One region of the Bacillus sp. PK3-067 genome, then DNA from elsewhere that is predicted to be linked to it. Evidence: riboswitches for the same ligand, from Rfam matches in the RefSeq annotation. Region 1 holds a riboswitch; the other holds the start of a gene.
The links. Region 1 has a riboswitch for S-adenosylmethionine ahead of M1D73_RS02070 (cyclase family protein). Riboswitches for the same ligand answer to the same signal wherever they lie in the genome.

Region 1 (7,863 bases):
AGTAGCGATAATTCAGGTCGTGCTCGTGCACAAAGACAATCAAGTAGAGGAAGATAATAAGAAAGGGGGATACGAAATTGGAGAACGTATTATGCTGTGACCAAATTAAATGTTTAGTTGGTGAGACTGTAAAAGTAAACCTTCGTGGACCAGAAAGTCGAGTTGGTGAGCTCGTATCGTTAGGAAAAGATTATCTAACGTTACAGTTACCTCATGGTGAATTAGTATATTATCAGTTGAAACATGTGAAGAGTCTAGTGAAGAAAGTGAAAGAAAGTAAATGTGGCGATTGCTATAGTTCATGTTTCTGCTCTGATGAGGATACTTTTTTAGATATATTAAAAGACTTGAAGTATAAGTGGGTAAAAATTAATCGTGGCGGTCCAGAGTGTGTGGAAGGTTTATTAAGTGAGGTACACCATGGCTGTATTACACTAGTAAACGGTGATGAAGTTATTTATGTAATTAAGTCTCATATTAAGAGTGTGAGTCAAGTAGTTAAATGTAAAAAGAATGAAGATGAATAATGTTTAATAAATAAGAGGGGCATTATGAGGGAAAGAGAAGAACAATTTCTTATTTCGATAGTATGAAAAGGAATTACTTACTATTAAAACAGAACTTTGCCCTGATTATTTTTTTAGAAATGGAAGACAGATAAGAAGAAATTCGTAGGAAGGAGGATATAGATGAATGAGTTAAACAAAAGTATTGGAGAAAATATATATGTTAAATTAATCGGTGAAAAAAGATTTAAAGGTGTATTAATTGATGTAGGAAATGATATCGTTGTTCTTTACAATGGACAAGACTACGTATATATATCTTTATATCATGTACAATATTATAAGTTTTTAAGATCAAATGATGAAGAAATCTCAAAACCAGATGTGGATTCTGTAATTAAGAGAGAGTCTCCTTCAATTTCTTTGAGGAAAGTATTAAGTACATCTAAAGGGATTTTTACGGAAATTTATGTAGCCGGAAATGCTCCAATACATGGTTATGTTACAAGTGTGATGAACGATTATATTGTTTTTTATAGTCCAGTTTATAAAACTGTATATATATCTTTAAAACACTTGAAATGGTTAATTCCGTATAAAGAAAATCAAGTGCCTTATGCCCTCAATAAAAATGAACTCCCCGTGAATCCGTTAAATATTACGTTAGCTCGAACGTTTGAAGAACAGCTTATTAAAATGGCTGGGAAAATTATGGTGTTCGATTTAGGTGAGGAGTCCAATAAAATTGGAAAAATGGCGAAAATTGATGAAGGTCATATTGAAATATCAAAAGCACGTGATGCGAAAATGTATGTAAATATTCAACATGTAAAATCCGTCCATTGTCCGTAGATTAGTTGGAAGGGCTGGCTTTTTCTTTTATATGCAGAAGAAAAGGTCGAGCCTATTTGTTTTAGTTTAATTTGGAGATGAGGGGAAAATGAATTGAATATAAGCATAGTATAGTGTGATTTTTTAAAAGGTAACTTTGCACTAACTTATAAACATTGTGTACGAGTTATCTTATTATATATTCAATTTATTTTTTGAGGAGGAGCTGCTCAACTAATTTATTAAAGGGGTTTTGTTTGTGGAGCAGTTTCCTAATTCGTTATCAATTACATTGCTTGGTAGTGCTGGTGGAGCAGCAAAAGCGGTTTTAGCAATTTTAAATCAAGCGATAGCAAATGAAAAAGATCCAATTTATGAAGTATTAAAGAATGCCAAATTTCATTTGGTGGATATAAAACAAAAAGATAGGACTTATTATGATGAGTTGTTTTCGAATCTGAAAGGTCAATTATATTTATATGAAATAAACCTTCAAAATGTAGTGGAATTTAAACAACATTTAAAAGAAAAAAGAACGAGTGTTGTGATTGATGTTTCAGGGGCAGATACAATTAGAGTATTAAGCTGCTGTAATGAACTAGGAATTTGTTATATTAACTCAGCCTTGGAAAATGAGGCAGTAGATCAGGACGATAGCTTAATTGGCTTTCAGCTTACGGAAAGATATACAAGGTTTGAGAAGGAGAAAGAGAAATTTACAAATACAAAAGCGATTATAGGTTCAGGTATGAATCCAGGTGTTGTTCAATGGATGGTTGTTGAGCTTATGAAGGAACGACCAAATGAAAGGCCAAGAGCATGTTATATTGTAGAACATGACACGTCATTTTTGAATGATACAGCACTTATAAAGCCACATACACTTTATGCTTCATGGGCAGTAGAGCGATTTTTAGATGAAGCAATCTGGAGTTATCCGATGTATATGAGCCATCATCGTCCTCTTTACTTTTATGAAGATGTATATGCTTCAGAGTATAAAGTGAAGTTAGGAGAAAAAGAATTCTATGGTTGTTTAATGCCACATGAGGAAGTATTAATTTTAGGGAAAAACTTTAATATGGAAGTTGGTTTTCTTTACCGAATTAATGAGTATACAACAAATATAATTAGACAGAACTTAGATCAAGTAGAAGATTTATGGAACTGGAATCGTAAAGTGTTTAATCCAGCGGAAGAAGAGGTTGCTGGAGAGGACTTGGTCGGTGTGTTACTCGTTTATGAAAATAGTGAGACATATATGTATAATGTGATGAATAGTAGCCAAGTTTTTCGTAAATATAAAACGAATGCAACGTATTTTCAGGTAGGGTGCGGGATTTATGCGGGCTTGTCCAGTTTACTTTTAGATCAATTTGAACAAGGTGCTTATTACGTTGAGGAGTTGTTATTAAATACAGAAAGTAAGTACGGTGAGTATTTAAATTTATATATGAAGGATTTTGTAATAGGGCATAATAATTTTACGGATGGATTGTTACATGACAGGGTAAGATGGATGTAAGTTGTTACCAAAAGGAAGGGGAGATCTCCTTCCTTTCATTATTATAAGGTTAAATATTGCCCTGAAAGCAATTTCATACTTATACTTTAAGGAGATAACAATGAAAGTTTTTTGTATCGATCAAGGGGAGTTTTTATATGAATAAATACAAGAGCTTGATTTATGAAGAAAGAAGAGCCTTAAAGGTATTTATATTATTATTTTATATTATATTCTTTTTATATGACGCTATATATTATTTTGTATATCCTGCTATGAATATTAGTGGAACAGCGGTAGGTTGGCCAGAAGGTAGTCTTGGGATAGGTGTGCCTATATTTGTAATAGCATTATTTCCTATTTCTATATATCTTCAAAAAAGAGGGTATGTATATTCTGTAAAATATTTATTTTTATTTGGGTACATGTTTATCAATCTTGTGAATAATTTAATGATTTATTTGCGAACGGATAGACCTTTTGAACATGGCAGTATGGTAGAAATGTTATTAATTTTATTTGCCCCAGTTTTCGTGAATAGAAAATACTTTTATTTAGTGTCCTTTAGTGTAATTGGAAAGTACGTATTTTTCACATTGCTATTACAAGATTTAAAAGTGGTAATTCCACTTGTTTTATGTATATTCTATTTCATTATTTCACATTCTTTATTAAAACGATTTCAATCTTATGTAAGAACAGTGGTTGAAATGATGAACAATATGAAAGAGACGGAAAATTTAGCTGTGATTGGGACTATGTCTACAACAATTGCTCATGAAATTCGAAATCCGTTAACAGCGTTAAAAGGGTTTACGCAAATGCAAAAAGAAAGAAATCCAACTGATACGATGAGCTACGACATTATGCTACAAGAAATTGAAAGAGTCAATGGATTTGTTAGTGAATTGATGTTGTTAGGAAAACCAAAGCCAACAAATTATGAAAGGTGTAATATACGAGACATCCTTCTATATGTTGTGCATCTAATGGAAAGTTATGCAACGCAATATAGAGTTAAATGTCATTTACAAGTAGATGGGAATTTACCGGCTATAAACGGTGATGATAAGCAATTAAAACAAGTGTTATTAAATATCATTAAAAATGGAATAGAATCAATGCCAGAGGGTGGAGAAATTCATATCCGTGCATATCAAAAAACGCAAGGACATTTGTGTATTTCTGTTGAAGACCAAGGATTTGGTATAGAGAATGAGAAGTTAGAAAAAATTGGCAAGGCGTTTTACACAACAAAGGAGACTGGTACAGGACTTGGATTAATGATTACATATAAAATTATTAAGGAACATCAAGGGAGTATCACGATCCAAAGTAGTGTAGGAGTAGGAACGAAAGTAGAAATTTTTTTGCCGACCTTTTAATGTATTGGGAGAAAAGATTTTTCAGAAAAGTGTTCTTGTTGTGTAAATATAAACATTTTATAAAATGTTTCAAGAAGGGTTTTTTTTATAAAATACTTCGTTTATAATGGAGGAAAATATCGACATGAGATTGATTGCTCATGTAGCGGTTCAGTAGTGTTATGAAAAGATAAGAAGGGGTGCACACGCATCCTTTTTTCTATGCAGATATTATGAAAGAGGTGGTATGATGGAATTAACATTAAATTCGACTGTATGTTTACACACGATTCAATTTCGAAAAGAGCAAAAGAATTATATTGTAAAAGATACAATTACAGGAGAAAAATATGAAATGCCGCCACTTTGGATTGATGCATTGGCAATGATGCGTGACGGTTTTTTATTGGGGGAAATTGAGGAGAAATTAAAAGAAGAGTATCCATCCGAAGAAGTGAATATGTTAGCATTCACGAGGCAACTGTTAGAACTAGAACTTGTTGAAATGGTAGATGGAGAAGAGATAGCTTGCACAAAGAAGAAAGAGATAGATTGTTTAGCTTGGTTGCGTCCTCGTGTGGAACAATTCTTTCTTAATTTAAATAGAAAATATAGAAGCAAAGACCAGTAGTGGCCTTTGCTTTTTTTATAGGCTATGTTTAAAAAATAACAGCAAATGCTCTTGCGAAAGCACCGTCACTATTTTTAATTTTTAAAGGTGCTGCTGAGAAAAAGAAACGTTTTTCTTCGATAGCATCTAGATTTGTTAAGTTTTCAATTAAGTAAATATCATTCCCTAGTAATATGTGATGAATCGGTGATGTTTCTGTTGTGACTTCATCAGGGGAAATGAAATCTAAACCGATAGATTTTACTTTTAATCGCACTAGTTCTTTAGCTAATTCTTCAGAAAGATAAAATGCTTCCTTCTCATAAGCTTCTGTATTCCATTTTGTGGATAGATTAGAATGAAAAATAACAATATCACCTTCTTTTATGTCAGTATTATGCAATACTGTCTTAGGTAATTTTCGCTCTTGAATATGTGTTACATCTATAAGAACAGCTTCACCTACAAATTGATCCAGCGGTAATTGATCGATGGTCGTTGCGCCTGAAATAAAATGCGCAGGAGCATCACAATGCGTGCCAACATGAACGACAGAATGAAAATCTGTAACTTGATATCCTGATTCTTCAACACTTGTAACAGCTTCTAGTTGTATTTTAGGTGTTCCAGGAAATTGAGACATATTATTTTCAAATGTTTGTGATAAATCAATTACTTTCATTTTACATACCTCCAATATATGTTTTTCAAATAATAAAAAGCTCATCCTTCAGTATCAAGAAAGATGAGCTTTACATGCTAGTTGGGTTTTATCTTCCAAAATGCATTGCATTTTGCAGGAATTAGCACCTATTCAGTTTGTATAAACTGAGGTTGCTGGGCTTCAAAGGGCCGGTCCCTCTGCCTCTCTTGATAAAGAAGTATTCAGTTTTTAAAATCGGAATTTTCCGATAGTTAAATTGTAATTCATTTCCTTTTTGCGTGCAATACAAAATAGGTATTCACCCAAATAAAGCTGCTCGCATATTGTAGCTTATGTAAATAGAATGCTGCGAAGGAGTGAGTGCAGTGACAGGAAATGTATTAAATTATTATGCTGGTGGTAATACAGCTAGGGGATTTCACAATTTATACGAAGAGAATTTAAAAGGATTAGACAGATTATTTATCTTAAAGGGTGGCCCAGGAACGGGAAAATCTTCTTTAATAAAGGCAATAGGTCGTGAATGGATTGAAAAAGGATATGATATTGAATTTTTACATTGTTCTTCTGATAATAAATCGGTTGATGGTGTAATTATCCCAAAATTAAAAGTAGGAATTGTTGATGGGACATCGCCGCATGTTATTGAGCCAAAAATGCCAGGGGTTGTTGAAGAGTATATAAATTTAGGAATTGCTTGGGACTCAGATAAACTAAGAAAGCAGAAGTTAGAAATTGAAAGATTTGTTTCAGAAGCAAGCAAAGCTTTTCAGTCTGCTTACGCACGTTTTAAAGAGGCATTGGTTATACATGATGAGTGGGAGAAGATATATATTGATAATATAGATTTTAATAAAGCAAATGAACTAACCAATCAGCTAATCCAGAAATTATTTGCAGATAAAAGCGGGAGACAATCGCTTGTAAAACATCGTTTTTTAGGAGCTGCTACACCGAAAGGAGCAGTTGATTTTGTTCCTAATTTAACAGAAGGGTTACCACATCGTTATTTTATAAAAGGGCGCCCAGGCTCTGGAAAATCAACGATGCTCAAAAAGTTAGCTAAGGCAGCTGAAGAAAAAGGGTTTGAAGTTGAAGTATATCATTGCGGATTTGACCCGAATAGTCTTGATATGGTTATCGTAAGAGAATTAGGATTTGCAATTTTTGATAGCACCGCACCACATGAATATTTTCCAAGTCGCGAGGGTGATGAAATTATTGATATGTATGTCCTTATTGTTACGCCAGGGACGGATGAGAAATATGCGAAGGAAATTCGTGATGTCTCCATTCAATATAAAGCAAAAATGAATGAGGCGATGTCTTTCTTAGCGAAAGCAAAATCGGTTCGTGATAAATTAGAACGAATTTATATTGCTGCTATGGATTTTTCAATAGTAGATGCATATAAAGAGGAGATTCAAAAAGAGTTTGAACGAATTGCTGCTACTGTAATTGAAAAGCAACAATAGACGTTTCATTAGGCTGTCAGTAATTTCTGACAGTTTTTTTAGTATGTAGTAAAATTAATAGTGTATTGTCGAATTTCCAAGGAAATAATCAAAAAATGGAGATGTTATGAAATGAGAGAGAAAATCGAGTTGGAGTTAGAAAGAATTGAAAAAGAGAATGATGTAAAAATTTTATTTGCGGTGGAATCAGGGAGTCGTGCTTGGGGGTTTCCATCGAAAGATAGCGATTATGATGTTAGGTTTGTTTATATACATCCGGTAGAATGGTATTTATCAATTCATGACAAACGAGATGTAATTGAATATCCAATTAGTGATGATTTAGATATAAGTGGTTGGGATATTAAAAAGGCGTTGCAACTATTCGCGAAGTCGAATCCTGCTTTACTTGAGTGGATTCGATCACCAATTTTTTATTCGAAAAACTCTAATTTTCCAGAACTACTTCAACAGATGAGTGAGAAGAATTTTGATCCAAAAGCAACGATATATCATTATTTACATATGGCGTCGAAAAATTATCGTGAATTTTTGCAAGGTGAGAATGTAAAGCTGAAAAAGTACTTTTATGTATTACGTCCCATTTTAGCTTGTAAGTGGCTAGAAGAGAAAACGACTTTACCTCCTGTAGAATTTGATCGATTAATTACAGAATTATCATTAGAACGTAGCGTATTAGATGAAATTGAAAAGTTGTTAATAAAGAAAAAAGCAGGTACTGAATTAGATGTTGGATTGAAAATTAAGGTGCTAAATCAATTTTTAGAAGAACAAATTCATTACTATCAGCAATATGTAAAAGGAATTGAAAAGGGATCAGGAATCGATATTGAGAGTTTAAATACATTGTTTCGAGATATGTTGTTTGAAGCATATGAAAAAGAGCACAAGTAAGTTTGTGCTCTTTTT
Region 2 (7,863 bases), 870 kb from region 1:
GCTCCAAGAATTGTTCCAAGAAGAATCTTTGTGAATGGGATTAATAAAATAATTAAAATGATGAATGGTATAGAACGGAATATATTTACGAATGCTCCAATCACCGTATTAATTGATTTGTTTTCCCATAAATTATCTTTTGCTGTCATGAAGAGTAACAATCCTAAAATGAGTCCTAAAACAAATGTCGCAAGAGCTGCGATTGCCGTCATATATAACGTTTCACCAGTTGCTTCTAACATTTGATTCCAATCAACATTTGCAAGTAACTTATCCATGTGCAATCACCTCCAGCTCTACTTGATCTTGATGAATTCCTTCTATTGCTTGCTGGATCGCTGTTTCCTCACCATTTAAATGAACAACTAAACTACCGTAAGAACCGTTATTCGTTTGTGCGATATTTCCTTGCAAAATGCTAACTTCTATGTCACTGCGTTGCATCAATCGTTGAAGCACTGGTCTTTCTACAGCCTCACCGATAAACTGCAAACGAATTACTTTTCCATCTGGATATTTTTCAATTAAACTTTCAATCGTTTCATTTGTATCTTCAGAATCCGTTAACTGCTGTACAAATCGTTTCGTAATATCTTGCTTCGGATTACGGAATACATCAAGTACTGGACCTGTTTCTACAATCTTTCCTTTCTCCATTACCGCAACACGATTACAAATCTTTCGAATTACGTGCATCTCATGTGTAATGAGTACAATTGTTAAACCAAGGCGCTTATTAATGTCTGATAGTAAATCCAAAATTTGATCTGTCGTTTCCGGATCAAGAGCTGACGTTGCTTCGTCACATAAAAGCACTTGTGGATTATTAGCTAATGCTCTTGCAATCCCGACGCGTTGCTTTTGTCCCCCGCTCAGCTGAGATGGGTACGCGTCTCCTCTTCCTTCTAATCCAACAAGATGAATTAATTCATCAACACGTTTTCTTCTCTTCGCTTTATCAACACCTGCAATTTCAAGTGGAAACTCTATATTTTCACGTACTGTTCGTGACCAAAGTAAGTTGAAGTGCTGAAAAATCATTCCAATTTCTTGCCTTGCCTTACGAAGTTCGCTTCCTGTAATTGCTGAAATGACACGATTTGCAATTGTAATTTGACCAGAAGTTGGTTTCTCCAACTGATTGAACAATCTAATTAAAGAACTTTTTCCAGCGCCACTATATCCGATAACACCAAATATTTCACCTTTATCTATTTTTAAATTGGCATTATCTACAGCAGTGACATCACCGCTTTTTGCTTTATATATTTTCTTTACATTCTCTAATAGAATCATGGTGTATCACCCCTTTTTTAAATAAAAAGCGCAAGCGGCTCGTTTAGAACAAGAGGGCGTTTGAATCCCTGACGTAGAGGCGCTTTTTGCCTCATAGGAAGGGATGAAACGACCGACTGTTCTAGCCGCTGGAGCTAGATTTCATAAAGATTTTAGGTCGACTCCGCAATTTTTTATTTTTAATGCGTGTAGTCCACTGTTATCATTACTTTTATTATTTGAATGTCCTCCACATTCAAACAATAAAAAAACCTTTCTGCTTTAGAGAAGCAGAAAGGTTTTTATGCGTATATAACAACATTATCCCTCTCTCTCATCTCTCAAAGCATTTGCTTTGCAGGAATTGGCACCATTTCAACATAAGTTGACGGTTGCCGGGCTTCACAGGGCACAGTCCCTCCACCTCTCTTGATAAGAGAAATCAGATTCAATTTTCGTCTGATTTGAAATTTATGAAATTGTCTATATTTTATGACTTGAATTGTATCAATATACACTCACCATGTCAACAGAAATTTTCGCAAAAAATGAAACTTCAGAATTTTAAGCACCTACTGACATCGGTTTACATATATGAAACATCGATTCCACTAATAACATCGTTCGGTACGTTCCCGAATATTGTACACGTCCATCATTCATTAGCATTTGCAATCGTACATTTCCATTCACCAATTGTTCTATATCCTTTTCATCTAAGCAAATGATTTGTTCCGTTCCTCTTTCCTCATGTACCAACTCTATATAATCTCTTGAAATTTGTAACGAACAACTTTCATCTCCAAAGCGAAAATTAACAGTTTTTTCTTCTTGTCTTAAAAGCGGTTCTAAATGATATTGACCATTAGCGTAATTTACAAATGATTGAAGCAAAGAATATAATCTCACCCTAAATCACATCCTTCATATCACTTTCTATTACATACCATTCCCTCTCACTAAAGAGCAATCCTGTTATTTTCGCTCGACAAATACTGTATCCATCCTGCATCTCGACATATTTCCCAAGAAATATGTCGAGGCGGCAAAATTTTTGCCGCCTACTTTAATTCCGTATATAAATATTCAACCGAATGAAATGCGTATATCTTCTTCATCAGTGTCCCATTTTCAAAAACAAGTAAACAAGGTACACTTTCAATCCCATACTCTTTTGCTAAATGCGGAGCATAATTTAAATCTAACATCCCAATTTTCAAATCTTCAATTGTCATCTCAACCACTGTTAACATCTTTTTTGCTAATTGGCATGTTCCACACATTGGAGTATATACATATAATACTGTTTTTTCTTCGTTCTCTATTAGGGCTGTAGCTTCGGCTCCTGTCCAATCAATCACTTCTATCATTCCTTACCGTAAATATTCTGTATAAACGTCAATGTCGGCTCCCCATAATACATTTGCTAAGTGTGTAGATGGCGCAGTTGCCACTTCTCGGTACGAGCGATCAATATAGATATGCTCGGCTTGCGGGAATTCTTTTCGAAATTGTTTCCTTAACTTTTCTCCAGCATCATCAGCATCCACTAGCACATACACTTCCTTATCAAAAAACTGATCAACGAGCTCATCCATTTTCGACAAACCAATTGTACCATTTGTACAAACAATTTCCACCGGTTCACGAATAATAGATTCAATCTTTCTTCTATCTGATGTACCTTCTACAATAATGACTTTTTCTACATAAATCATATGTCATCACCCGATCACCATATACTATACAACCTTGAACTTAGTATATAGTATATTCGTTATTTTCATGTTGTTTCCTGTTTATTTTTGCAAAAGAAAAGCGCAAGCGGCTCGTTTAGATTGTGAGGGGGGATGGAGCTTCTGACGTAAAGGCGCTTTTGGCCTTGTAGGAAGAAGCGAAGCCACCGAACAATCTAGCCGCTGGAGCTGGATCATAAAGAAAAGCGGAACCGACTGTTTAGCCCTGTTGGCTAAGGTTCTTTCGCACAGAAGACGCTTTTTGTCTTCTCGTGCGGAAGGTTCTTAGACATGAAGGGCTAGGAGGTGGAGCTGGACAATGAAAAGCGCAAGCGGCTCGTTTAGATTGTGAAGACTTATGAAACCTTACCAAAAAACAGTTTTTCTCATAATAGCTTATTTATTTACATATAACTTGAATTTCATTATTTCACAAAAAATAAAAAAGGACAGCACAAAGGCTGTCCTTTAGTCGACTATAATTAGTCTTGGTTTGTCATTTCTGCATATTTTTCTGCAGTTAATAACTTCTCAACTTGGCTTGCATCAGAAAGTTCAACTTTAACCATCCATGCACCCTCGTATGGAGATTCGTTAACAAGTTCTGGTTGGTCACTTAATTCTTCGTTTACTGCTACAACTTTACCGCTTACAGGTGCGTATAACTCAGAAACTGTTTTAACAGATTCTACGCTTCCGAATGGCTCGTTAGCTTCGATTGTTGCACCTACTTCAGGAAGTTCAACGAATACGATATCGCCTAGCTCACCTTGTGCAAAGTGAGTGATACCGATAACAACTTCATTACCTTCAGTTTTTACCCATTCGTGTTCTTCAGAGTAACGTAAATTATTTGGAATGCTCATGACTGTACCTCCAGTGAATGTATTAATTATGTAAAAATACCTTATTGGTACTTTTTCCACACACTTTCAAACTGCTCTTCATTAAAACCAAGTGTTACATTCGTTCCATCTGTTACAATTGGACGTTTAATCAACATGCCATCAGATGCTAAAAGCTCATACATTTCGTCTTCGCTTGCATCTTTCAACTTATCTTTTAGACCAAGTTCACGGTAACGCATTCCACTTGTATTAAAGAATTTTTTTAATGGTAATTCACTTTTTTCATGTAAATTACGTAAATCTTCTTTTGATGGTGGATTTTCAACAATATGAATCATCTCATATGCTACATCGTTTGCCTCAAACCATTTCTTTGCCTTTTGACATGTGCCACACTTTGGATATGAATAAAATGTTACTGTCATAAATTCACCTACTTTTTTACTAACCTTTACCTTTATCATATAGAAAACGTTTTATTATTTCAAACCATTATTCGCTAAACTTTTACTTATTTCGTGATAATTTTTAATAATCCTGCGAATTTTTCTTATTTTTCCGCCATTTGTTAAGAAAAAAATAAATATATAAATTTTTTAGATTCTGCACCAAACATATATCTTAAACAAGCGTTTGATTAATTCTCCATTTTCTTTCTTAACCTTTGAACTACAGGAGTTTCTTTCTACCGAACATACAGCTTAAACAAACGTTTGATTAATTCTCTATTTTTCTTTGTTAACCCTTGAGTTACATCGGTTTCTTCCTACCGAACATACAGCTTAAACAAACGTTTGATTAAAAAAATAAGAAGCCTCTTTTGTAGGCTCCTTCATTATCTATTTAAATAATCTGCAATTGTTTGAAATACGACGATATACATATTATGAATACTTTCTTCTGTATTTCCACCATTCGATAAACCAATTGCCCATTGTTGTCCTTCACCACTTCCGATATTCGCAAACCCTTGCGTATACATAGCATTTACATCTTTTCGGGCACTGTTATACTCTATCCCTTTTGTAATAAAAATCGAATATGATTTATCTTGTAAACCGATAAAAAACACTGGTTTCTTTAGTGATGAAAATACATTTTTATATTGCTCTGTTGAGGCTTCTTGAAAGTGATCTTTCATTATTAGAAAACCATCTACTTCCTTAGATTTCTTTTCCAGTTCCTCTAACTTCATTTCCTCAAACTTTATATTCCTAAACGTATCTTTCGGCTTTTCTCCAACAACTCCAATTACGAGTGCTCTTCCGTTATATTCTAATTTTTCTCCTTCGTTATTCTTTGCACACCCAGCACCTACTAGGCATAACAATATAAAAACTAAAAAATATGATAAACGCTTCATTTAGCACCCTCACCCTTCTTTTTAGTCAAGTGACAAAAACGTAAGGTTAATTCAAGAAAATGTAAGTAAAATCGATAGCCCAATTCACGTTTCTATATTATAATCAATTGAATTTACTTACATTACTAAACATAGGAGATCAACATGAAGAAATTTAAACTTTCATCTTTTCTTCCGTTAAGTTATATACTTCTACTCGTACTCGTAAGTCCCCTTTACGACGTATTAAATAAATCGACTGTTCACGCAGTAGACGTTACAACTGTAGTAGATGATTGGATTCCATTTGTAAAAGCATTTATTATTCCTTATTTACTTTGGTTTCCATACTTATACGGCGCACTTATTTATTACTGTTTTGCTGACCGAAAGCAATATTATGTTACTTTAAGTAGTGTTATTTTTGGAAAGCTTGCTTGTTTTTCTATTTATTATTTTTGGCAAACAACTGTACCGCGTCCGACTGTCGTTGGAACAGATGTATTTTCTGAACTAGTTCGCTATATTTATAGTATCGATCAACCGGTAAACTGTTTCCCTAGCATTCACGTTCTTACTACATTTGTAATTATGTTAGCTGCCTTTAAGCGTAGAGAACAACATGCTTTTGAATATTACATCCTTACTTTCTTCGGTACACTTATTATTTTATCAACGCTATTTACGAAGCAGCATGCCTTTTTAGATGCCGTTTCTGGAATGACACTTGCAAGCATACTATACTTCGGAGTTCAGCTCTTATTAGCAAAAGAACCAATAAAAGTTCCAGTAAAACAAAATCATAAAATGTAACATAAAAAAGCAGACTGTGGCTCAGTCTGCTTTTATCTATTATTAAGGAGATTTTCAATTTAAGATTGCGGTACAGTCATATCACCAGAATGAATACGACCTGCTTTTTTAAGAGCAATGTAAAGTATATAAGAAACAGCTACTGGAATGACGATATAAGTAATTACCATCGCCGGGAGAACTTCCCATCCTTGGCTGGAAATTAAATTAATTGGTGCGATAAGAGAACTTAATCCAAGACCTGCAATTTCCTTTCCTGCTTCCAGTTGGAAAATTAATGCTGATACTGGACCGACTATAGCACTGGCGACGACAGTTGGGACGAGAATCATTGGATTTTTAGTGATATTTGGTAACTGTACTTTCGGAGTACAAAGTGCTTGAGCTAATATGCCACCTAAATTGTTTTCTTTTGCTGAGATGACAGAGAATCCGATAAACTGAGCAACGCATCCAGCAAGAGCAGCACCACCTGCAACACCGTCTAAGCTAAGTGCAATTGCTAACGCAGCTGATGAAGCTGGAGAGATAAGTAATAGTCCCCAAACTACTGCAATGACGATAGAAGCGATGAATGGGCTACCAGCTGAGCTATCTTTAATAAACGCTCCAACTGCATTTAAAACAGGAGTAATATTATGAGATAACCAAATGCCTACTAAACCAGAACCTAATATGGCCGCAAATGGAACGAGCATCATATCTAACGCAGTTTTTCCGCTTAAACGTTTACCAATATATACAGCTAAAGTTGCTGTTAATAATGCACCGATTGGCTCACCTGTTTTAATAATTAGACCAGCTTCAGTAATCGAAATGGATCCGGCACCAATCGCTCCGGCTACCATCGCCGAGAAGATTACAAGACCGTTTGCACCGAGCATAAAAGCAATTCCAGCACCAATTGCCGGTGCCATTAGTGATTTTGCAACAACTCCGATTGTAATAAGTAATGGTATATCAACAATTCTTCCTATATTTTCGATCAGTAAACCAATTCCGAGGGATACGAAAATACCTTGTGCGATTCCAGCAGATGCTTTAAATACACGAGACATTATATATTCCTTCATTTGTTTCACCTTCTCCTATAAGTTAGTAACCAATTGTTTTCATATAATCACGTAAAATATCGTTTGATTTTGCGAATCGAGATTCTTCATCCTCTGTTAAATTGAGTTCTACAACTTCTCTTATACCGTCTCTAGTAATAATAGCTGGTACTCCTGTACAAATATCATATTCACCGTACTCACCATCTAAAATGGCTGATACAGCAATGACACGGTGATCATCATTAAAGATTGAACTCGCAATATATGCTAGAGAATTTCCAATCCCGTAATAAGTAGTTCCTTTACGTTTATAAATTTCCCAGCCAGCTTTTGCAGTCTTCTCAACAATTTCATCTAAATCTATTTCACCAAATCGTTCTTTTTGTTCTTCTAAAATTTGCAGAATTGGCTTTCCACCAACAGTTACATGAGACCAAGCAACCATTTGAGAATCACCATGTTCTCCTAATGAATACCCATGAATACTACGAGGATCTACATGTAGCATTTCAGATAAAATTGTTCTTAAGCGAGAAGAATCTAGTGATGTACCAGTACCGATTACGCGATTTCTAGGTAATCCAGATAATTTCCACACTTGATATGTAATAATATCAACTGGGTTCGATGCAAGTAAGAAAATACCATCAAATCCACTTGCCATTACACCACCAACAACACTTTCCATAATCTTCGCACTCGCTCCTAAAGTATCTAAGCGACTTTGTCCAGGTTTTGGTGCTGGCCCTGCTGTAATAATGACAATGTCCATATCTTTGCAGTCTTCATAGCTT

Region 2: another riboswitch for S-adenosylmethionine. It lies ahead of M1D73_RS25540 (methionine ABC transporter ATP-binding protein); the one in region 1 lies ahead of M1D73_RS02070 (cyclase family protein).

What each region holds. Positions count from the first base shown of each region.
Region 1 is NZ_CP096490.1:379,737-387,599, forward strand. Features, by position in the region: gene M1D73_RS02040 (spore coat protein B) at 1-57, shown strand, start outside; gene M1D73_RS02045 (spore coat protein B) at 78-527, shown strand; gene M1D73_RS02050 (LSm family protein) at 690-1,358, shown strand; gene M1D73_RS02055 (hypothetical protein) at 1,597-2,862, shown strand; gene M1D73_RS02060 (ATP-binding protein) at 3,000-4,226, shown strand; gene M1D73_RS02065 (hypothetical protein) at 4,456-4,836, shown strand; gene M1D73_RS02070 (cyclase family protein) at 4,865-5,497, opposite strand; SAM riboswitch class I at 5,583-5,695, opposite strand; gene M1D73_RS02075 (PRK06851 family protein) at 5,845-6,954, shown strand; gene M1D73_RS02080 (nucleotidyltransferase domain-containing protein) at 7,066-7,848, shown strand; partial or broken gene M1D73_RS02085 (MFS transporter) at 7,862-7,863, opposite strand, start outside.
Region 2 is NZ_CP096490.1:4,935,151-4,943,013, forward strand. Features, by position in the region: gene M1D73_RS25535 (methionine ABC transporter permease) at 1-278, opposite strand, end outside; gene M1D73_RS25540 (methionine ABC transporter ATP-binding protein) at 271-1,296, opposite strand; SAM riboswitch class I at 1,607-1,714, opposite strand; gene M1D73_RS25545 (hypothetical protein) at 1,840-2,184, opposite strand; gene M1D73_RS25550 (thioredoxin family protein) at 2,337-2,645, opposite strand; gene M1D73_RS25555 (toprim domain-containing protein) at 2,649-2,993, opposite strand; gene gcvH (glycine cleavage system protein GcvH) at 3,494-3,877, opposite strand; gene M1D73_RS25565 (arsenate reductase family protein) at 3,919-4,284, opposite strand; gene M1D73_RS25570 (hypothetical protein) at 4,695-5,222, opposite strand; gene M1D73_RS25575 (phosphatase PAP2 family protein) at 5,367-6,014, shown strand; gene M1D73_RS25580 (PTS sugar transporter subunit IIC) at 6,074-7,087, opposite strand; gene M1D73_RS25585 (L-lactate dehydrogenase) at 7,110-7,863, opposite strand, start outside.